DNA from 3 places in the Streptomyces sp. NPDC030838 genome. Region 1 is predicted to be linked to each of the others. Evidence: predicted binding sites of a transcription regulator. Region 1 holds the regulator's gene; each other region holds the start of a gene.

Region 1 (7,643 bases):
TCCGGCTGCGGCATGAACAGGTTCACGCCGAAGGGGCGGCTCGTCAGCCCCCGCAGCTGCTTGATCTCCTGGTACATGCCGTCGGCCGTCTTGTACCCGGCGGCCAGGAAGCCGAGCCCCCCGGCCTCGGACACGGCCGCGGCGAGCTGCGGCACGGAGACGCCGCCCGCCATGGGGGCCTGCACGATCGGGTGGGGGAAGAGATCGGTCAGTGCGGAGGACATGACGGCATGGTGTCACGTCCTCCGAACAAGTCCGAAACCGGGCGCCCAACTGGCATAGACCACCGGCACCCGCTCGGCTCCGCCCCGGCCCGACCGAGCCTCAGCGCCCGTTGAAGGCATCCTTCAACCGCGAGAACAAGCCCTGCTGCCCCGGCTGGAACTGCCCCTGCGGGCGCTCCTCGCCGCGCAGTTTCGCCAGCTCGCGCAGCAGGCGCTCCTGCTCGGGGTCGAGCTTGCTCGGGGTCTGCACCTCGACGTGCACGACGAGGTCGCCCCGGCCGCCGCCGCGCAGATGCGTGACGCCCCGGCCGTGCAGCGGGATCGACTGGCCGGACTGGGTGCCCGGGCGGATGTCGACCTCCTCCATGCCGTCCAGCGTCTCCAGCGGCACCTTGGTGCCGAGGGCCGCCGCCGTCATGGGGATGGTGACCGTGCAGTGCAGGTCGTCGCCGCGGCGCTGGAAGACCGGGTGCGGGAGTTCGTGGATCTCCACGTACAGGTCACCGGCAGGACCGCCGCCCGGGCCGACCTCGCCCTCACCCGCGAGCTGGATCCGCGTGCCGTTGTCGACACCGGCCGGGATCTTCACCGTCAGGGTCCGGCGGGAGCGGACGCGGCCGTCGCCGGCGCACTCCGGGCATGGGTTCGGCACGACCGTGCCGAAGCCCTGGCACTGCGGGCACGGCCGCGAGGTCATGACCTGGCCCAGGAAGGACCGGGTGACCTGCGAGACCTCACCCCGGCCGCGGCACATGTCACACGTCTGCGCCGAGGTGCCCGGCGCCGCGCCCTCGCCGCTGCACGTGGAGCAGACGATCGCGGTGTCGACCTGGATGTCCTTGGTGGTGCCGAAGGCCGCCTCGTCGAGCTCGACCTCGATCCGGATCATCGCGTCCTGGCCGCGGCGCGTCCGCGAGCGCGGCCCGCGCTGCGACGCCGTGCCGAAGAACGCGTCCATGATGTCGGAGAAGTTCCCGAAGCCGCCCGCGCCGAAGCCACCGGCACCCGCGGCGCCGCTCTGCGAGAGAGGGTCGCCGCCGAGGTCGTAGACCTGCTTCTTCTGCGGGTCCGACAGCACCTCGTAGGCGGCGTTGATCTCCTTGAACCGCTCCTGCGTCTTCGGATCGGGGTTGACGTCAGGGTGCAGCTCGCGAGCGAGCCGCCGGAAGGCCTTCTTGATCTCCTCCTGCGACGCGTCGCGGCGCACGCCGAGAACGGCGTAATAGTCCGTGGCCACCTACGACTCCGCCAGGATCTGTCCGACGTACCGTGCCACCGCTCGTACCGCTCCCATCGTTCCCGGGTAATCCATGCGGGTCGGTCCGACCACGCCGAGCTTGGCGACTGCCTCGCCGCCCGAACCGTAGCCGACCGACACCACCGACGTGGAGTTGAGTCCCTCATGGGCGTTCTCGTGACCGATGCGCACGGTCATGCCCGAATCCTTCGCCTCGCCCAGCAACTTGAGGAGCACCACCTGCTCCTCCAGCGCCTCCAGGACGGGCCGGATGGTGAGGGGGAAGTCATGTCCGAAGCGGGTCAGATTGGCGGTGCCGCCGATCATCAGCCGCTCCTCGGTCTGCTCGACCAGCGTCTCCAGCAGGGTGGAGAGCACCGTCTGCACGGTGCCGCGATCCTCCAGCTCGAAGCCCTCGGGGAGATCCTGCACCAGCTGCGGCACATCCGTGAAACGGCGGCCGGCGACCCGGCTGTTCAGCCGCGCCCGCAGATCCGCCAGGGACGTCTCGCCGAACGGCGCCGGGCAGTCGATCATCCGCTGCTCGACCCGTCCGGTGTCGGTGATCAGGACCAGCATCACCCGCGCGGGTGCCATCGACAGCAGTTCCACGTGCCGCACCGTGGACCGGGTCAGCGACGGGTACTGCACGACCGCGACCTGCCGGGTCAGCTGCGCCAGCAGCCGCACCGTGCGGGCCACGACGTCGTCGAGGTCGACGGCGCCGTCGAGGAAGTTCTGGATCGCGCGCCGCTCGGGCGCGGTGAGCGGCTTGACCTCGGCGAGCTTGTCGACGAAGAGCCGGTAGCCCTTGTCGGTGGGGATGCGCCCGGCGCTGGTGTGCGGCTGGGCGATGTACCCCTCGTCCTCCAGGGCGGCCATGTCGTTGCGGACCGTGGCCGGCGAGACGCCGAGGTTGTGCCGCTCGGTGAGCGCCTTGGAGCCGACCGGCTCCTCGGTACCGACGTAGTCCTGGACGATGGCGCGCAATACCTGCAGCCGTCGTTCACTGAGCATCCGCGCACACCTCCAGCGGTTCGTCCCCTTGGCGCTCCCCCTGGCACTCGGCGCATGCGAGTGCCAGCCTTACCCGGCCCAGTGTACGGCCGTCGGGTACGCCCCGGGCAAGGCCGGTCCTGCGAGGTCGTGACCTCGGGGGCGTCACGGTTAGCGTCGCGGTATGACGCTGACTTGGGAAGAGCTGGGATGGGAACGGCTGGCGACCGGGGTCGGCCGGTGCCGTCTGCCCGGCTGGGACTGCACGGCGGGACTGGTCCTCGGGCAGGGCACGGCGCTGCTGATCGACGCGGGTTCCAGCCTCGCGGAGGGCGCCCGGCTGCGCGCGGAGGCGGAGGAGCTGGCCGGGCACCGTGTGACCCATCTCGCGCTCACCCATCCCCACTTCGACCATGTCTTCGGGGCGGCGGCACTGGCGGGCGCGGAGGTCTTCGGGGCGGTCGGCGTGGACGCGGCGCTGACCTCCCGGCGGGCCCGGGAGGAGCTGCGGTCGGACGCGGTCCGCAACGGTCTGGACTTCGCGACGGCCACGGAGGCGGCCGACACCCTGGTGGCCCCGCGCCACCACGTCTCGGGCGAGTGGACCCTCGACCTCGGCGGCGGCCGGCAGGTCCTGCTCGCCAACGTCGGCCCCGGCCACACGGCCCACGACCTCGCGGTCCTCGTCCCCGGCGAGACGGAGGTCGTCTTCTGCGGCGACCTGGTGGAGGAGTCCGGCGAACCGCAGGCGGGCCCGGACTCCGTCCCGTCCCGCTGGCCGGACGCCCTGGACCGGCTGCTGGCGCTGGGCGGCGAGGACGCGGTCTACGTCCCCGGGCACGGGGCGGTGGTCGACGCGGCCTTCGTACGACGCCAGCGCGACGCCCTGGCGACCCGTTTCGGCGTGTCGCGCTGAACGCGTACGGGGCTGTCCATATCGTCATTCGAATGCGCCAGTACTCTCCGGACCTGACCCCGCCCTGGAAGAAGCCCCAGCCCGTCCCGGAGGTCCCGGCGGAGCCCGGCCTGGTGGTCGAGGAGCCCGGGACCGGCTTCTGCGGCGCGGTGATCCGCTGCGAGGCGGGCACGGTCACCCTGGAGGACCGCTTCGGCAAGCACCGGGTGTTTCCGCTGGAGCCGCGCGGGTTCCTGCTGGAGGGGAGGGTGGTGACGCTGGTGCGACCGTCTTCCGGGCCGCTGCGTCCCACCCGTACCGCCTCCGGCTCGGTGGCCGTCCCCGGCGCCCGCGCCCGCGTGGCCCGCGCCGGCCGTATCTACGTCGAGGGCCGCCACGACGCCGAGCTGGTCGAGAAGGTGTGGGGCGACGATCTGCGCATCGAGGGCGTGGTCGTGGAGTACCTGGAGGGCGTGGACGACCTGCCGAGGATCGTGGAGGACTTCGCTCCGGGCCCGGACGCGCGGCTGGGGGTGCTGGTGGACCACCTGGTGCCGGGTTCGAAGGAGTGGCGTATCGCGCACTCGGTGACCAGCGAGCACGCGCTGGTGGTCGGCCACCCCTACATCGACATCTGGCAGGCGGTGAAGCCGTCGTCCCTGGGGATCGCCGGGTGGCCGGAGGTCCCTCGCGGACAGGACTGGAAGACGGGGGTGTGCCGGGCGCTGGGGTGGCCGTCGGAGAACACCGGGGCGGTGTGGCAGGCGATTCTGAAGCGGGTGGGGTCTTACAAGGACTTGGAGCCGGAGCTGCTGGGGTGTGTCGAGCGTCTCATCGATCACGTGACCGTGCCCTGAAGGCTGCCGCTCGTTGACCTTCAGTCCACCAGTTCCCGTACCACCGCATCCGCCAGCAACCGCCCCCGCAGCGTCAGCACCGCACGCCCCTCCTCGTACGGCCCCTCCTGAAGCAGTCCCTCGGACAGCGCCCGGCGGGAGGCCTGGAGCCCTTCCTCCCGAAGCAGGCTCAGCGGTACGCCGTCCCGCAGCCGCAGCTCCAGCAGGATGCGCTCGACCCGCCGGTCCTCCTCCGAGAGCACCTCACGCCCGGCCCCCGGCGAACGCCCCTCCGCCAGCGCCGCCGCGTACGCGCCCGGATGCTTGACGTTCCACCACCGCACCCCGCCCACGTGGCTGTGCGCACCGGGGCCCGCGCCCCACCAGTCGGCGCCGCGCCAGTACAGCTCGTTGTGCAGGCAGCGGCCCGACTCGGAGGTGGCCCAGTTGGACACCTCGTACCAGTCGTAGCCCGCCTCCGAGAGCCGCTCCTCGGCGATCAGGTAGCGATCGGCGTGGACGTCGTCGTCGGTCATCGGCACCTCGCCACGGCGAATCCGCCGCGCCAGCTGCGTGCCCTCCTCCACGATCAGGGCATACGCGCTGATGTGGTCCGGCCCGGCGCCCAGCGCCGCGTCCAGGGAAGCCCGCCAGTCGTCGTCGGACTCGCCCGGGGTGCCGTAGATCAGGTCCAGGTTGACGTGCTCGAAGCCCGCCGCGCGGGCCTCCGCGACGCACGCCTCCGGGCGGCCGGGGGTGTGCGTGCGGTCCAGCACCTTCAGGACGTGCTGCTTCGCGCTCTGCATGCCGAAGGAGATCCGGTTGAAGCCGCCCTCCCGCAGTTCCGCCAGGTAGGCGGGGTCCACGGACTCCGGGTTCGCCTCCGTCGTCACCTCCGCGTCCGCCGCCAGCCCGAACTCCTCGCGGATCGCCCCCAGCATCCGTACGAGATCACTGGCGGCCAGCAGCGTCGGCGTACCGCCGCCGACGAAGACCGTGCGGACCTCGCGTGGGTCGTCGCCGAGGACCTTGCGGGAGAGGCGGATCTCGTCGATCAGGGTGTCGGCGTAGTTGTCGCGGGAGGCGAGCACGCCGCCGGTGCCGCGCAGCTCGGTGGCGGTGTAGGTGTTGAAGTCGCAGTAGCCGCAGCGGGTCGCGCAGTAGGGGACGTGCAGATAGAACCCGAGGGGGCGGTCGGCCGCCCCGGCGAGCGCGGACGCGGGCAGCGCGCCGTCGGCGGGGACGGGCTCGCCGTCGGGGAGTGCGGAAGGCATGTCCTCCATTGTCCCGCACCGCTGACCCGTCCTACGACTGTCCGTCCTACGACGGCCGCTCCGCCTGGAGCACCAGCAGCGCGAGATCGTCCTCCGGCGGCGTACCGCCGAAGTCGTGCACCTGCTGCCGGATCCGCTCGGCGATCAGCTCCGCGCTCAGGCCCGCGCAGCCGGCCAGCGCCGCCGCCAGCCCGTCGCCGTCGTCGAACTGGCGAGTGCCGCAGCGCCGCTCGGTGACGCCGTCGGTGACACAGAGCAGGGTGTCGCCGGGGTCCAGCTCGAAGGTCTCGCTGATGTACGTCTCGTCCTCGACGACACCGAGCAGGGTCTGCGGGCGGGCGACGGTGCGGACGCCGCCGTCGGGGCCGAGGAGCAGCGGCAGCGGGTGCCCGGCGGAGGCGAGGGTGCAGCGGACGCCGCCGCCTTCCAGGGGCACGAGTTCGCCGTACAGCAGGGACAGGAAGCGGGTCTGCGGGCCGTCGCCGGGGCCGACGGGGCCGACGAGGGCGCGGGCGGCGGCGTCGGCGGCCTCGGTGGCGTCGTCGAGGAGGAGCTGGTTGAGGCGGTCGAGGACGTCGGCGACGCGGTAGCCCTCGCGGGCCAGCAGCCGCAGCCAGGGGCGGGCCAGGCCGATGACGACGGCGGCCTCGGGCCCCTTGCCCTGGACGTCGCCGACGGCGAAGCACCAGCGGCCGTCACCGGCCGGGAAGAGGTCGTAGAAGTCGCCGCTCGGTCCGCCCTTGTCGCAGGGCTCGTGGACGAGCGCGCTGCGCATGCCGGGGATCTCGGCGACCGCGCCGGGCAGCAGTCCGCGCTGGAGTACGGCGCTGATGGTGGCCTGCCGGGCGTACTGCCGCGCCGCCCCGATGGCCAGCGCCACCCTCCGGCTCAGGTCCTCCACCAGCCCGGTGACCTCGTCGGGGAAGCGCGCGGTCCCGGCGCGGCCGAGGACGAGCGTGCCGAGGGGCCGGCCGCCGGCGACGAGCCGGAAGGCGAGGGCGGCGCCCGGGGCGGGCCCGCAGGACGTGCCGGCGACCTCTTCGGCCCCGTGGGCCCCTCCGGCCCCCTGCGCCCCTCCGGCTCCGTAGGCCCCTTCGGACCCGTAGGCCACGGGGTCCTCCCACTCCGCGTCGCCCAGCGCCTCTCCCGGCCACGGATACGGCACCGGTCCGCCGTCCGGTTCCTCGCCGGGCTGGGGCGGTTCCTTCTCCAGGACCCGGCGCAGTTCCTCCATGCGGTCCTCGGCGGTGTGCCAGACGCGGGCCAGCCGGGGGCCGGGGGCGCCGATGCCGCCGTCGGTCCGGCGGCCGCGGCCCATCGCCTCGTCCTCCAGCCAGATCGCGCACCAGTCGGCGAGCCGGGGCACGAGCAGCTGGCCGGTGAGCGCGGCGACCAGGTCCTCGTCGAGCTGCCCGGCGAGCAGGTCGGACGCCTCGGCGAGGAACGACAGCGCGCCGCGCCCGAGCCATTCCCGGTCCCGTTCGGCCCGCCGGGGCTCGGGGGCGAGCAGTCCGGCGACGGACAGCGAGTCGCCGCCGGTGTCCTCCTGGTCCGGGTGTTCGTCGCCGGTCATCCGCGCCCACACCGTCTTGGCGCCCCGGCGGTAGGTGACGCCCCAGGACTCGCAGAGAGCGGCGACGAGGCGCAGTCCACGGCCGTACTCGGGCGTGCCGTGGCCGGGATCGGGGGCGCCGTCGCGTGGGGCGCGCGAGGGGTGCCGGTCGGTGACCTCGACGACGAGCGCGCCGGTGTCCGGCTCCAGCCGACAGGTGATGTCCACATCGGTGCCGGCGTGTACGACGGCGTTGGTGACCAGTTCGCTGACGACGACCGCCGCGTCCTCGCCGGTCCGGTCCGCGCCGGGCAGCCCGAGGTCGGTCCACTCGCGTAAGGCGGTGCGCAGCAGCCTGCGGGCGGCGCCCGGCGCGAGAGGGCCGCCGACGAGTGTGGCCCGTACCTGGGCACACGGCGCGGCGGGCGGATGCGCGGCGACGGGCTCGGTCTCCGGGTGCGTCGGAGACTCCCGTTGCGTCGGTATGGCCCCCATCTCCAGCTCCCCGGGCAGTCGGACATGTCGCCCCGACAGGGTGACAGACCGACCCGGCCCGAACGCGCCGAGTTACCGAAGTGGGCCACGATAAGTGAGGAGCGTGCTACGCACCTGGTCGAATCCGGACAGTA
Region 2 (7,643 bases), on a different contig from region 1:
CGCCTGGCTGACGACCGCCGCCCGGCGCCGCGCCGTCGACCTGGTCCGCCGCCGCGAGACGTACGCCCGCAAGCTCGCGGAGATCGGCCGGGACCTCCCGGAGGCGGCGCCGCCCGTGGAGCCGGCCGGCCCCGACGACATCGACGACGACCTGCTCCGCCTGGTCTTCACCACCTGCCACCCGGTGCTGTCCGCCGACGCCCGCACCGCCCTCACCCTGCGCCTGCTCGGCGGCCTGACCACGGCCGAGATCGCCCGCGCGTTCCTGGTCCCGGAGCCGACCGTCGCCCAGCGGATCGTCCGCGCCAAACGCACCCTGGCCGCGAAGAACGTCGGCTTCGAGGTGCCGTACGGCCCCGACCGCGCGGCCCGGCTCGGTTCGGTCCTCGACGTCATCTACCTGATTTTCAACGAGGGGTACGCGGCCACCGCCGGCGACGACTGGCTGCGCCCGTCCCTGTGCGAGGACGCCCTGCGGCTGGCCCGCGTGCTCTCCGCGCTGATGCCGAAGGAGCCCGAAGTGCACGGCCTGACGGCCCTGCTGGAGTTCCAGGCGTCCCGCACCGCCGCCCGCACCGGCCCGCACGGCGAGCCCGTCCTGCTCAGGGACCAGAACCGCCGCCGCTGGAACCGCATGCTCATCGCCCGCGGCGCGGCCGCCCTCGCCCGCGCCGAGGCCACCTCCGACGGCCCACCCGGCCCGTACGCTCTCCAGGCCGCGATCGCCGCCTGCCACGCGCGCGCGTACACCTACGAGGAGACCGACTGGCAGGCCATCGCCACCCTGTACACCCTGCTCGCCGCCCGCACCCCGTCCCCGGTCGTCGAGCTGAACCGCGCGGTGGCCGTGTCGATGGCGGAGGGGCCCGAACCGGCCCTGGAGATCGTCGACACCCTGGAACCCGCCCTGCGCGACTACCACCTGCTCCCCAGCGTCCGCGGCGACCTCCTGGCCCGCCTCGGCCGTACGACGGAGGCGCGGGCGGAGTTCGAACGGGCCGCGTCGCTCACCGGCAACGAACGCGAACGTCAGCTGCTGAAGCGTCGGGCCGAGGAGTGCGGCTAGGCCCTAGGCGGGGTGCCCGAGCAGCATCGTCGGCGCCCCCGCCACCCGGGTGAGGAACACGGTCACCGCGCCCGTCCCGTGCGGCTTCGGCAGTACCTTGCGGCGCAGCTCCTCCGGTTCGACGGCCGAGCCCCGCTTCTTGACGGTCAGTGTCCCCACCTGCCGTTCCCGCAGCAGTGCCTTCAGCTTCTTGGCGTTGAAGGGGAGGTGGTCGGTGATCTCGTACGCCGTGGCGTACGGCGTGGGGCGCGGTTCGTCGGCCGTGACGTACGCGATGGTCGGGTCGAGCAGCCCGCCGCCGACCTCCTCGGCCACCTCGGCGACCAGATGCGCCCGGATGACGGCACCGTCCGGCTCGTAGAGATACCGCCCGACCGGACGCACGGCCGGGTCGGCGAGGCCGCGGCCGGTCAGCGTGCGCGGCCCGGGCAGCAGGGTGGCCCGCACCAGCCCGGGCGCGGTGCCGAACCACAGCACCGCCTCCTTCACGTCCCCGCCGTCCGAGATCCACTCGGCCTCGGCGGTGTCCGGGACCGCCTCGTGCGGGATGCCGGGCGCCACCTTGAGGGCGGCGTGCGGGGCCCGCCGGGCGGCCTCGACGGCCCAGGACAGCGGCGGCGAGTAGGCCTCGGGGTCGAAGATGCGGCCGCGGCCGCCGCGCCGGGCCGGGTCGACGAACACGGCGTCACAGCCGCCCGTGTCGACCTCCGTGACGTCCGCCTCCCGCACCTCGATCAGGTCCGCGAGGCCCAGCTCCTCGGCGTTCGCCCGGGCCACCGCCACGGTCACCGGATCCCGGTCCACGGCGAGCACCCGGATCCCGGCCCGGGCCAGCGCGATCGCGTCCCCGCCGATCCCGCAGCACAGGTCGGCGACGGAGGTGACGCCCAGCTCCCGCATCCGCCGCGCCCGGTACGCGGCGACGCTCGCCCGGGTCGACTGCTCGACCCCGTGGGGCGTGAAGAACATCCGCCCCGCGTCCTCGGCCCCGAACTTCGCCACCGCCCGCTGCCGCAGCCGCGCCTGCCCGAGGGCGGCCGAGACCAGTTCGGCCGGGTGCTCGCGGCGCAGCCGGGTGGCGACGGCGAGTTCGTGCGCGGGGTCGGTGCCGCGCACCTCGTCGAGGAGGGCGGCGCCCTCGGGGGTGCGCAGGGTGTTCAGGTCGTTCACCGGGTTGTCCACGGGCTCATTGTCGGCCAGTCGGTGGATGGTGCGCCGCCGGTGGCGGTGTCGCCCGGGGAACGCGGGTGACGGCTGGGAAGATCCGGCACCATGCGACTAGTAGTACAAAATGACAAAAGCGGGGCGTATGGCGTCCGTCTTCGCGCGGGCGCCGCCGTCCTCGCCGCCGCGGCGATCGTCTCCGGCTGTGCCCTGGGCGGCGACGCGACGAATGTCGGCCCCGCCGCGGGCCAGCAGCCGCCCCACGGGGCATCCGGCGAGACGCCCGACTCCTACGCCTCCCGCGCCGCCGCCGCGCGGCGCTGGGGCCTGAAGCAGGTCCCGCTCACGGCCCCGCCGCCCCCGGCGAAGAAGCCCAGGATCACCACCCGCGCGGGCTTCGAGGTCGACGACCACGAGGAGCTGGGCCTCCCGCCCGTCTTCACCACCGTCCCGACCAAGCACAAGATCGTCTTCCTCACCATCGACGACGGCGCCGAGAAAGACCCGGCGTTCCTGCGGATGATGAGCGACCTGAAGGTCCCGTACACCGCCTTCCTCAGCGACTACCTGGTCAGCGAGGACTACGGCTACTTCGAGCGCATGCAGAACGGGGGAGTCCGGCTGAACAACCACACCCTCCGCCACCCCTACATGCCCGGACTGTCCTACGCCCGTCAGAAGCACGAGATCTGCGGCATGCAGGACGTCATCGAGGAGCGCTACGGCAAGCGCCCGCTCCTCTTCCGCCCGCCCTTCGGCAACTACAACCGGGACACCCTGCTGGCCGCCAAGGCCTGCGGGGTGACGCACGTGCCCCTGTGGAACGAGGAGGTCTTCGTCGACCGCTGGGAGTACCGCGAGTGGGACCGGCGCATCCATCCCGGCGACATCGTCCTCAGCCACTTCCGCGGCCTGAACGACTGGGACGGCACCATGCCCGACATGATCCGCCGGTTCCTGGACAAGGTCACCGCCGAGGGATACGCCGTGGCCCGCCTGGAGGACTACCTGTGAGCCCGCGCCGGGCCACCGGTCCGGCCGTGGCCCTCCTCCTGCTGCTGGCCGGCTGCACGGCGGCCGGGGGAGGCGCGCCGGGCCCGGCGGCCGACCGCCCGGCCCCCTCCGCTCCGCCCCACCTGCGCTGGGGTCTGGCCGCCCCGCTGTCGCCGCCCCCCAGGCCGACCGTGCGGCCCGCCCTGCCCACGACCGCCCTCCCGCCGGTCGTGGACCGCGTCCGCACCCGCGACAGGGTCGTCTTCCTCACCTACGACGACGGCGCCGAGAAGGACCCGCGCTTCGTCGACCTGGTCCGCGAACTGCGCCTGCCGGTCACCATGTTCCTCACCGACAGCGTCGCCGGCCCCGGCTACGGCCACTTCGCGCGCCTGCGCGCGGTCGGCGCCGGCCTGCAGAACCACACCCTCGACCACGCCGCGCTGCGCGGTCTGCCGTACGCCGGCCAGCGCGCCGAGATCTGCGGCCAGCAGCACAAACTCCACGCCCGCTTCGGCGTCCGCCCCCACCTCTTCCGCCCGCCCTACGGCACGTACGACACCACCACCCTGCGCGCGGCGGCGGACTGCGGCGTCCGCGCGGTGGTCCTCTGGCGCGCCACCATGGCCGCCACCGACCTCGCCTTCGCCACCGGGACGCCCCGCCTGCGCCCCGGCGACATCATCGCCGTCCCGGCGACCGAGACGCTGACACCGACGCTGAAAGAGCGGACCGTACGGCTGCTGCGCCGGATCCAGGAAGAAGGGCTGACCGTGGGGCGGCTGGACGACTACCTGTGAGCGCGGCGCTCGGCGCGCTGCGGAACCGCGGGTTCACGCACCGCTTCGGCCGACGCGCCGTCGGCAATTGGCACTCCGCTTGACCGAGTGCTAATCGCGGTCATAGTCTCGGCTCTGGCACTCCCCCTGGGAGAGTGCCAACAAAGCGACGGGCAGGTCCGGCACCCGCGACGACGGATCGACCTGGTCGCCACCTCAGACAGTTAACCCCGTGAGATCTCCGAAGGGGGAGGTCGGATCGTGACGACCGCCAGCTCCAAGGTTGCCATCAAGCCGCTTGAGGACCGCATCGTGGTCCAGCCGCTGGACGCCGAGCAGACCACGGCCTCTGGCCTGGTCATTCCGGACACCGCCAAGGAGAAGCCCCAGGAGGGCGTCGTCCTGGCCGTGGGCCCGGGCCGCTTCGAGAACGGCGAGCGCCTCCCGCTCGACGTCAAGACCGGCGACATCGTGCTGTACAGCAAGTACGGCGGCACCGAGGTGAAGTACAACGGCGAGGAGTACCTCGTCCTCTCGGCTCGCGACGTCCTCGCGATCATCGAGAAGTAAGTCGTCACCTCGACGCATTTCGCTCTGAGCTGCGCCCCTGGCCCCCGCGACCGATAAGAAGCCGGGCGCCTGGGGCGCAGTCGCTTTCACCCACAGATTTCGAGAGGGCTCCCGCTGTCATGGCGAAGATCCTGAAGTTCGACGAGGACGCCCGTCGCGCCCTCGAGCGCGGCGTCAACAAGCTTGCCGACACGGTCAAGGTGACGATCGGCCCCAAGGGCCGCAACGTCGTCATCGACAAGAAGTTCGGCGCTCCCACCATCACCAACGACGGTGTCACCATCGCCCGCGAGGTCGAGGTCGAGGACCCGTACGAGAACCTCGGTGCCCAGCTGGTGAAGGAGGTGGCGACCAAGACCAACGACATCGCTGGTGACGGCACCACCACCGCCACCGTCCTGGCCCAGGCGCTGGTCCGCGAGGGCCTGAAGAACGTCGCCGCCGGTGCCTCCCCGGCCGCCCTGAAGAAGGGCATCGACGCCGCGGTCAAGGCCGTCTCCGACGATCTGCTGGCCACCGCCCGCCCGATCGACGAGAAGTCCGACATCGCCGCCGTCGCCGCGCTGTCCGCCCAGGACCAGCAGGTCGGCGAGCTGATCGCCGAGGCGATGGACAAGGTCGGCAAGGACGGTGTCATCACCGTCGAGGAGTCCAACACCTTCGGCCTGGAGCTGGACTTCACCGAGGGCATGGCCTTCGACAAGGGCTACCTGTCGCCGTACTTCGTGACGGACCAGGAGCGCATGGAGGCCGTCCTCGACGACCCGTACATCCTCATCCACCAGGGCAAGATCTCCGCCATCGCGGACCTCCTGCCGCTGCTGGAGAAGATCATCCAGTCGAACGCCTCCAAGCCGCTGCTGATCATTGCCGAGGACGTGGAGGGCGAGGCCCTCTCCACCCTCGTCGTCAACAAGATCCGCGGCACCTTCAACGCCACCGCCGTGAAGGCCCCGGGCTTCGGCGACCGCCGCAAGGCGATGCTCCAGGACATGGCGGTCCTCACCGGCGCCACGGTCATCTCCGAGGAGGTCGGCCTCAAGCTCGACCAGGTCGGCCTGGACGTGCTGGGCACCGCCCGCCGCGTGACGGTCACCAAGGACGACACGACCATCGTGGACGGCGCCGGCAAGTCCGAGGACGTCCAGGGCCGCGTCGCCCAGATCAAGGCCGAGATCGAGAACACCGACTCCGACTGGGACCGCGAGAAGCTCCAGGAGCGCCTCGCGAAGCTGGCCGGCGGCGTGTGCGTGATCAAGGTCGGCGCCGCCACCGAGGTGGAGCTGAAGGAGAAGAAGCACCGTCTGGAGGACGCCATCTCCGCGACCCGCGCCGCGGTCGAGGAGGGCATCGTCTCCGGTGGTGGCTCCGCGCTCGTCCACGCGGTGAAGGTCCTCGAGGGCAACCTCGGCAAGGAGGGCGACGAGGCCACCGGTGTCGCCGTCGTCCGCAAGGCCGCCGTCGAGCCGCTGCGCTGGATCGCCGAGAACGCCGGCCTGGAGGGCTACGTCATCGTCTCCAAGGTCGCCGAGCTGGAGAAGGGCAGCGGCTACAACGCCGCCACCGGCGAGTACGGCGACCTGGTCAAGCAGGGCGTCATCGACCCGGTGAAGGTCACCCGCTCCGCCCTGGAGAACGCCGCCTCCATCGCCTCCCTCCTCCTCACGACCGAGACCCTGGTCGTCGAGAAGAAGGAAGAGGAGGAGCCGGCCGCGGGTCACGGCCACGGCCACGGCCACGCGCACTGACGCACCGCCTCACAGGAAGGCCCGGCACCCCACGGTGCCGGGCCTCCCCGTTTCCCCTCGCGGGCCCTACGCCCCGCTCACCTCTCCATCTCCTCGAAGACCCCCAGCTGCTCCATCAGCCCCAGCCGGTCGTACTCCCACCAGCCCTCGACGAGCTTCCCGTCCCCGCTGCACCGGAAGACGGTCGTACCGCTCATCGAGACTTCCTTCCCGGTGGCCGGAATCCCCAGGAACTCGCCCTTGTGCCGGCCCTTCCAGAACCAGCGCGCGCACACCCGGTCGCCCTCGGCGATCAGATCCTCGATGCTGAAGCGGAAATCGAACCCGTCCCGCCAGACCCGGATCTGCCGCCGCATGTGGTCCATCCCGATCGCGTCCTCCAGATTCGCCGGATCGTGATCGTGATAGTGCTCCGCCATCACCTCGTCCAGCGGCGGAGGCTCACTCCCGGGCGTGGCCAGCAGCTCGAAGAAGCGCCGCACGGTCGTGGTGAACAGCTGCTCGTCGCGCACCACGTCCAGATCCGTGAACGTCGGCATCTCGTCGCAGAGCGCGACCATCTCCCGGAAGATCCGGTCCGTCTCAGGGAGCTCGGAATTCCGCATCGCCTCCTCGTACGACGGAAACTCCACGATCTCGATGAAGTGCGACGCGTCCGACCGGTCCTTCCCGATCACACTGTGCGTCGCGGTCCGTTTCCCCTTGGTCTGCTCGACCCACTTGTCCATCAGCCGGTTCATCTCGTCGAACCGGTTGGTTTTGCAGTCGATGAGCTGTACGAAGGTCATGGTGCCGCCTCCGGCCCTCCGGGTCCGGGTGATCAGCACCATTGTCCTCCTTTGGCATCATGACGGCATGCGTTGGTGGGGGAAACGCTCGGTGGCCGCGGGCCGCGACATCGGGGTGGCGGTCACGGGAGACCACAACCACGTCCAGCTCGCCCCGCCGGTCCGGTCCGCCTACGCGGAACAGGTGCGGCGTATCGCCCCGGCACGACTCCTCGACCGCGACCCGGAGTTGGCCGATCTGGCGGCCTTCTGCACGTCCGACTCCGGCCCGGCGTACACCTGGTGGCGCGCCGAGGCCTGGGCCGGCAAAACGGCACTGCTGTCCTGGTTCACTCTCCATCCCCCGCGCGGCGTGCGCCTCGTCCCCTTCTTCGTCACGGCCCGCCTCGGCGCGCAGAACGACGTCACGGCCTACGTCGACGTCGTCCTGGAACAGCTCGCGGAGCTGGCCGGCGAGGCCCTGCCCGCCCACCTCACCGAGGCGACCCGCGAGGCCCACCTCCTCCACCTCTACGGCGCCGCCGCACGCACCTGC
Region 3 (7,643 bases), on a different contig from region 1:
GCGCGGCCCAGGAGGTCCAGGGTCGCGTTCTCCAGCTTGAGGCCGACCTCCTCGGAGATGACCTCGCCGCCCGTGAGGATGGCGATGTCGCCGAGCATGGCCTTGCGGCGGTCGCCGAAGCCCGGGGCCTTGACGGCGACGGACTTGAAGGTGCCGCGGATCTTGTTGACGACCAGGGTCGACAGGGCCTCGCCCTCGACGTCCTCGGCGATGATCAGCAGCGGCTTGCCCGACTGCATGACCTTCTCCAGGAGCGGGAGCAGGTCCTTGACGTTGGAGACCTTGGAGTTGGCGATGAGGATGTACGGGTCCTCGAGCACCGCCTCCATGCGCTCCATGTCGGTGGCGAAGTAGGCGGAGATGTAGCCCTTGTCGAAGCGCATGCCCTCGGTGAGCTCGAGCTCCAGACCGAAGGTCTGCGACTCCTCGACGGTGATGACGCCTTCCTTGCCGACCTTGTCCATGGCCTCGGCGATCAGCTCGCCGATCTGGGTGTCGGCGGCGGAGATGGAGGCCGTGGAGGCGATCTGCTCCTTGGTCTCGACCTCCTTGGCCTGGTCGAGCAGCGCGCCGGAGACGGCCTCGACGGCCTTCTCGATACCGCGCTTCAGGGCCATCGGGTTGGCACCGGCGGCCACGTTGCGCAGACCCTCGCGGACCAGCGCCTGGGCGAGGACGGTGGCCGTGGTCGTACCGTCACCGGCGACGTCGTCCGTCTTCTTGGCGACTTCCTTGACCAGCTCGGCGCCGATCTTCTCGTACGGGTCCTCGAGCTCGATCTCCTTGGCGATGGAGACACCGTCGTTGGTGATCGTGGGGGCGCCCCACTTCTTCTCGAGGACGACGTTACGGCCCTTGGGGCCGAGGGTCACCTTGACGGCGTCCGCGAGCTGGTTCATGCCGCGCTCGAGGCCGCGCCGCGCCTCCTCGTCGAACGCGATGATCTTGGCCATGTGAAGTGGTCCTCCCAGGACTGGGGGTGATTACTTCGGACCGCGCCCGCGCCCGCGACGGACGGCTCGCCTGCCTCGTGGTTCCTTGCCCCACCTGGCCTGCGGCCTCACCGACCCGGTCCATCTTTGTCACTCTCACCTTCAGAGTGCTAACGCCAATGATTAGCACTCGCCCCCATCGAGTGCAAGCGGCTCTCGGAGACCGGCAGGTAGTCAGCGGTGGGCGAACAGAGGACTACGGCGGGCGGACACGCCGAAGGGCTCGCACCGGCGTGCGGTGCGAGCCCTTCGCAATGGAACGTTCAGGCGGTGACGCGAACCATGTCGGCCTGCGGGCCCTTCTGGCCCTGCGAGATCTCGAACTCGACCCGCTGGCCCTCTTCCAGGGTGCGGTACCCGTCCATCTGGATCGCGCTGTAGTGGACGAAGACGTCCGCACCACCGTCGACCGCGATGAAGCCGTACCCCTTCTCCGCGTTGAACCACTTGACGGTGCCCTGAGCCATGCCTAACTCCCCTATTACTGGCCCTTGCACAGATCCACACTTCGCGGATCCGGGTCAGACCTCACCCCCCAGTCGTTGGGGGCGTGCGCCGGAACGCGTCGACCGCGGCTGAATGTATCTGTCCAACTGCCGTCTGCAACAGGTCAATCGGACGAGAAATCCGGGCAGCATCGATCGCTTGTTTACGGAGAATTCACCTGATTTCCGGGCAATTCGGGCCAGGCAAAAGGAGCGAAAGGCGCAAAAACACCGCTGATTTTGGCTGCTTCTCGACGCAGCTTCAGCACGGATTCTCCGCGGAAAGAGGAGCGGGTTCCCCAACTGTACCGCGCTCAATCACATGGAATTGCCCCCTCCGCTTCTCTCACGGAGGGGGCAATTCGACGAACGGTCTGTGACAGGTGTGGCTCAGCAGCCGCCGGCCACCGCCGGAATGATCGACACGCCCGCGCCGTCCGGCGTGGCCGTCTCCAGCCCCTGCTCGAACCGGACGTCGTCGTCGTTGACGTACACGTTGACGAACCGCCGCAGCTTGCCCTGGTCGTCCAGAACCCGGGCGGCGATGCCGGTGTGGTTCTTCTCCAGGTCGGCGATGACCTCGGCGAGGGTGGCACCTTCGGCGGCGACCTCGGCCTGGCCACCGGTGTAGGTGCGCAGGATGGTGGGGATGCGGACAGTGACGCTCACGTGAAACCTCCGGTCAGGGTGAGGGACTAAGGGGCGCGGGGAACTGCGCGACCAGCCCCCACCGGCCCGCAGCGAACAACGATCTAGACGAGCCCGGCCTCACGGAACGAATCCAGGCTGGGCCGAATGGTCGCCGTCAGCCCCGTACCGGCCACCGCGTCGAGGGTCTTGAGGCCGTCGCCGGTGTTGAGGACGACGGTGGTCTTGGCGGGGTCGAGGACACCGTTCTCGATGAGCTTCCGCGTGACGCCGACGGTCACCCCGCCGGCGGTCTCCGCAAAGATCCCCTCGGTCCGGGCGAGCAGCTTGATCGCGTCGACCACCTGCTCGTCCGTGACGTCCTCCACCGCACCTCCCGTGCGCCGCGCAATGTCGAGCACGTAGGGACCATCCGCCGGGTTCCCGATCGCCAGCGACTTGGCGATGGTGTTCGGCTTCTGCGGGCGGACGACATCGTGGCCGGCCTTGAACGCCGCCGACACCGGCGAGCAACCCTCCGCCTGCGCGCCGAAGATCTTGTACGGCTTGTCCTCGACGAGCCCGAGCTTGATCAGCTCCTGGAGACCCTTGTCGATCTTCGTGAGCTGGGAACCGGAGGCGATGGGCACGACGATCTGGTCCGGCAGCCGCCAGCCGAGCTGCTCGCAGATCTCGTACGCCAGGGTCTTGGAGCCCTCCGCGTAGTACGGCCGCAGGTTGACGTTGACGAAGCCCCAGCCCTCGCCCGCCGGGTCGCCGATCAGCTCGGAGCAGAAGCGGTTCACATCGTCGTAGTTGCCCTCGATGCCGACCAGCTCGCCGCCGTAGACCGCGGCCATGACGACCTTGCCCTGCTCCAGGTCGTGCGGGATGAACACGCAGGAGCGGAAGCCGGCGCGGGCGGCGGCGGCACCCACCGCGCCCGCCAGGTTGCCGGTGGAGGAGCAGGAGAGGGTGGTGAAGCCGAAGGCGCGGGCGGCCTCCAGGGCCTGGGCGACCACGCGGTCCTTGAAAGAGTGGGTCGGGTTGCCGGAGTCGTCCTTCACGTACAGGCCGCCGGTGACGCCGAGTTCGCGCGCCAGGTTGTCGGCCTTGACGAGCTTGGTCCAGCCGGGGTTCAGGTTCGGCTTGTCGGCCACGTCGGCCGGGACGGGGAGCAGCGGCGCGTAACGCCAGATGTTCGCGGGGCCCGCCTCGATGCGCTTACGCAGTTCCTCGGCGTCGTACGCCGAGAAGTCGTAGGCGATCTCCAGCGGGCCGAAACACTCTTCGCAGGCGAAGACCGGGCCGAGCGGGACGCGGTGGCCGCACTCGCGACAGGAGAGCGCCGCGGCGGGGCCGAGGTCCACAATGGAAGCGGAATCAGTGGTGCTTGCAACAGTCTGCACAGCCATGTGAGGCGAGGCCCTTTCTCCTCATCTTCCTCACGACGCACTTCGCCGTGAGACGGATTTGGCACCTTCCCTAGCCGGGGAGCCTCGCGAAATGATCAGCGGTGATCTACGAGACCGGCTGGAGGGTTGCCGGGGCTTCATCGGGCCGTGTCCCTCTGCCCCTCTGGATGAGCTGTATGCGGTTGTAAAACGCGAGCGACCCCCGACATGCGATGGTCATCAGCGTTGTTCAAGACTGTAACCGAAGGCCAGGACAGTTGAGATAGTCGTCCGAACCGCGAGATGGATCACAACGCAGACCGATCACCACTCGCCGAGAGAACGCAGAGGAGCCGCGCACTGTGCTGGAAGAAGTCGAGCGCTGGCTGAGCACCCGCTCCTGGTCCGTGACCGATCGCCCGCTCCACAAGATCCTGGCCGCCAAACGCGCCACGGGCCAGACGGTCAGTGTCGTGCTGCCCGCGCTCAACGAGGAGGAGACGGTCGGCGACATCGTCGCCGCCATCCGCCACGATCTGGTGCGGCAGGTCCCGCTGGTCGACGAGATCGTCGTCGTCGACTCGGGCTCCACCGACCGCACCTCCGAGGTGGCCGCCGCCGCGGGCGCCCGGGTGGTGCACCGCGACGAGATCCTGCCGCGCATCCCCGCCGTCCCCGGAAAGGGTGAGGTGCTGTGGCGGTCCCTGCTCGTGACGAGCGGTGACATCGTCTGCTTCGTCGACGCGGACCTGAAGGACTTCTCGTCCGACTTCGTCTCCGGGATCGTCGGCCCGCTGCTGACCGACCCGGACGTGGACCTCGTCAAGGCGATGTACGACCGTCCGCTGGGCGCCGCGGCCGGGCAGGGCGGCCGGGTCACCGAGCTGATGGCCCGCCCGCTGCTGAACATGCACTGGCCGCAGCTGGCCGGGTTCGTCCAGCCGCTCGGCGGCGAGTACGCGGCCCGCCGGTCCCTGCTGGAGCAGCTGCCGTTCCCCGTCGGGTACGGCGTGGAGCTGGGCATGCTGGTCGACGCGCTGCACCTGGTCGGCCTCGACGCCCTCGCCCAGGTCGACGTCGGGGTGCGCAAGCACCGCCACCAGGACGGGCAGGCCCTGGGCCGGATGTCCGCCGCGATCTACCGCACGGCCCAGCTGCGGCTGGCCCGCGGGCATCTGATCCGGCCGTCGCTCACCCAGTTCGAGCGGGTGGAGGACGGTTTCGAGCCGCGGACGTACTCGGTGGACACGGAGGAGCGTCCGCCGATGGTGGAGATCGCGGAGTACGCGGCCCGCAAGGTCGCCTGAACGCTGACCTGCGGCGGCACCTGACGTAACACGCGCCACGGGCCGTATACGGCCGAACCGTACGTTTGAGCGGTTGGGGGGCGGGCTAGGTTGAGGACCATGGCTTCGACGTCAGGTGCTGCACAGGTACTGGTGGCCTCCAACCGTGGCCCGGTCTCCTACCAGGTCCGCGACGACGGCTCGCTGCACGCCAAGCGGGGCGGCGGCGGACTGGTGTCGGGTCTGTCGGCGATCGGGCCGGACGCGGGCGCGCTGTGGGTGTGCTCGGCGCTCGGCGACGGCGACCGCGAGGCGGTGCGCCGCGGGGTCGGTGAGAGCGGCGTGCGGATGCTGGACATCCCGGCCGACGTGCACGCGGACGCCTACAACGGCATCGCGAACTCGGTGCTGTGGTTCGTCCACCACATGCTGTACCAGACGCCGCTGGAGCCGGTGTTCGACGCGGAGTTCCGCCGGCAGTGGGCGTCGTACGAGACGTACAACCGGGCGTTCGCCGAGGCGCTGGCGGCCGAGGCGGCCGAGGGCGCGGCGGTGGTCGTGCAGGACTACCACCTGGTGCTGGTCCCCGGCATGCTCCGCGCACTCCGTCCCGACCTGCGGATCGGCCACTTCTCCCACACCCCGTGGGCGCCCCCGGAGTACTTCCGGATGCTGCCCGACGACATCGCGCAGGCCGTCCTGCGCGGCATGCTCGGCGCGGACCGGCTCGGCTTCCTCACCCACCGCTGGGCGGACGCGTTCACCGCGTGCTGCGAGGCGTTCGCGGGCGGGCTCGGCTCCACCCGGATCGGGGTGCACGGGCTCGGCGCGGACGCGGACTTCCTGCGCGGCCGCTCGCGCGAGGCGGACGTCGAGGAGCGGATCACCGGGCTGCGGGCGGAGATCGGCGCGGGCCGGAAGGCGATCGTGCGGGTGGACCGCACCGAGCTGTCGAAGAACATCGTCCGCGGCCTGCTGGCCTACCGGCAGCTCCTCGCCGACCGCCCCGAGTGGCGCGAACGGGTCGTGCACGTCGCCTTCGCCTACCCCTCCCGCCAGGATCTCGCCGTCTACCGCGACTACACGGCCGAGGTGCGGCGGCTGGCCCGGGAGATCAACGAGCAGTACGGCACCCCGGGCTGGACCCCCGTCCTGATGCACGTCGAGGACGACTTCGCGCGCTCCCTGGCCGCCTACCGGCTGGCCGACGTGGCCCTGGTCAACCCCATCCGGGACGGCATGAACCTGGTCGCCAAGGAGGTGCCGGTGGTGTCGGACCAGGGCTGCGCGCTGGTGCTGTCCCGGGAGGCGGGCGCCTACGAGGAGCTGGGCGAGGACGCGGTCGGGGTGAACCCGTACGACATCGGGGCCACGGCCGACGCCCTGCACCGGGCGCTCACCATGCCCCTCGACGAGCGGGCGGAGCGGACCAAGCGCCTCGCCGCGGCGGCCACCGCGCTGCCGCCGGCCCAGTGGTTCCTGGACCAGCTGACCGCGCTGACCGGTCAGGACGGAACCGGTCAGGGCAGCTGAGCCGCCAGCGCCCGCAGCAGCCCCACGACCCCTTCCGGTCCGTCGACCACCACGTCCGCCCGCTCCCGCAGCTCCGTCACCTCGTCGCTGCCGCTGCAGACGAGGAGACCCGGGGTGCCGTCGGTGCGGAGCTTCTCGACGGCGGCGTAGGCGGGGAGGTCGCCGAGGTCGTCGCCGGCGTAGAGGACCGCGCCGGCGCCGGTCTCCCGGACGTACCGCTCCAGCGCCACGCCCTTGTCCATGCCGGGCGGGCGCAGTTCCAGGACCATGCGGCCGGGCTCGACGACCAGGCCGTGGCGGCCGGCCAGCTCGGTGAGCGGGGCGCGCAGCGCCTCGAACGCGGCCTGCGGGTCGGCGGCGCGGCGGGTGTGCACGGCGACCGCGAAGCCCTTGTCCTCGATCCGGGCACCGTCGACTCCCGTGAGGACCCGCGGCAGCGCGGCGCGGACCTCGGCGACACCCGGGTGCGGGTCGGGCGCGGTGATCCGGCCGCTGACGGCGTCCCAGCGTTCGGCGCCGTAGTGGCCGAGGACGACGAGGTGCTCCAGGCCCGGGGCGTCCGCGAAGCCGCCGAAGCGCACGGCGACCTCGGCCGGGCGTCCGGTGATCACCGCGACGGCGGCCACCTTCGGGGCGAGCGCGGTCAGCGCGGGCACCGCTTCGGGGTGGGCGCGGGCCCGCTCCGGGTCGGCGACGATCGGGGCGAGGGTGCCGTCGAAGTCGAGCGCGATCACCGCGTCGCCCGGCCGGGCGAGCAGGGCGCGCAGACCGTCGCGCCCCTGCGCGGTCACCGGCTCGGGAAGGTCCGTCGAGTGCGTGTCAGGGCTGCCCATACGGCGAACCTATCCGCCCGGGGCCATACCGAACCGTGAACCCGGCCTCACCGCTGCGCGCGTCTGCGCTCCCGCACCCGGCGCAGCCGGTTCACCGTCACCGGGTCGTGCTCCAGTGCTCGCCGGTCGTCGAGCAGGGCGTTCAGGAGCTGGTAGTAGCGGACCGGGGCGAGGCCCAGCTCCTCCCGGATCGCGCGCTCCTTCGCGCCGGGGCCCGGAAAGCCCCGGCGCTCCAGCGCGAGGATGTCCTGTTCCCGTCGGTTCAGCGGCTCACGCTCCATACCCGGAACGCTAACCGCCGCCACTGACAGCGCCTACTCGGCGGCCGCCGCGCTCTCCGCGGTCAGGGCGGTGTTCTCCAGTGCGCCGAGCACGGCCGACGGGCTGCCGCCGGGCGCGACCGCCTTGCCGATCTGCTTCTTCACCTCGGCGCTGACCTGCGCCCAGGACGTCTTGCCCACCGGGTACAGCTCGGCGAGCGGCAGCTCCTCCA

The links. The regulator HrcA, encoded in region 1, represses chaperone genes, less so after heat shock. The targets are predictions, from matches to a motif close to TTNGCACTCNGNNNNNCNGAGTGCNAA.
Region 2: the regulator HrcA is predicted to act here: its motif matches at 4,091-4,117, upstream of groES (co-chaperone GroES).
Region 3: the regulator HrcA is predicted to act here: its motif matches at 1,116-1,142, upstream of groL (chaperonin GroEL).

What each region holds. Positions count from the first base shown of each region.
Region 1 covers NZ_JBVIED010000001.1:851,021-858,663, forward strand. The annotation lists gene ACZ42A_RS03820 (nitronate monooxygenase) at 1-224, opposite strand, end outside; gene dnaJ (molecular chaperone DnaJ) at 325-1,461, opposite strand; gene hrcA (heat-inducible transcriptional repressor HrcA) at 1,462-2,478, opposite strand; gene ACZ42A_RS03835 (MBL fold metallo-hydrolase) at 2,642-3,373, shown strand; gene ACZ42A_RS03840 (DUF3097 domain-containing protein) at 3,406-4,209, shown strand; gene hemW (radical SAM family heme chaperone HemW) at 4,230-5,462, opposite strand; gene ACZ42A_RS03850 (SpoIIE family protein phosphatase) at 5,509-7,509, opposite strand.
Region 2 covers NZ_JBVIED010000002.1:450,481-458,123, reverse strand. The annotation lists gene ACZ42A_RS09090 (RNA polymerase sigma factor) at 1-1,066, shown strand, start outside; gene ACZ42A_RS09085 (class I SAM-dependent methyltransferase) at 1,070-2,236, opposite strand; gene ACZ42A_RS09080 (polysaccharide deacetylase family protein) at 2,339-3,244, shown strand; gene ACZ42A_RS09075 (polysaccharide deacetylase family protein) at 3,241-4,023, shown strand; gene groES (co-chaperone GroES) at 4,264-4,572, shown strand; gene groL (chaperonin GroEL) at 4,692-6,320, shown strand; gene ACZ42A_RS09060 (ester cyclase) at 6,398-7,108, opposite strand; gene ACZ42A_RS09055 (hypothetical protein) at 7,176-7,643, shown strand, end outside.
Region 3 covers NZ_JBVIED010000003.1:433,411-441,053, forward strand. The annotation lists gene groL (chaperonin GroEL) at 1-953, opposite strand, end outside; gene ACZ42A_RS12495 (cold-shock protein) at 1,256-1,459, opposite strand; gene ACZ42A_RS12500 (MoaD/ThiS family protein) at 1,868-2,146, opposite strand; gene thrC (threonine synthase) at 2,230-3,519, opposite strand; SAM riboswitch class I at 3,538-3,693, opposite strand; gene ACZ42A_RS12510 (glucosyl-3-phosphoglycerate synthase) at 3,861-4,805, shown strand; gene ACZ42A_RS12515 (alpha,alpha-trehalose-phosphate synthase (UDP-forming)) at 4,905-6,317, shown strand; gene otsB (trehalose-phosphatase) at 6,305-7,150, opposite strand; gene ACZ42A_RS12525 (DUF3263 domain-containing protein) at 7,198-7,431, opposite strand; gene ACZ42A_RS12530 (ABC transporter substrate-binding protein) at 7,465-7,643, opposite strand, start outside.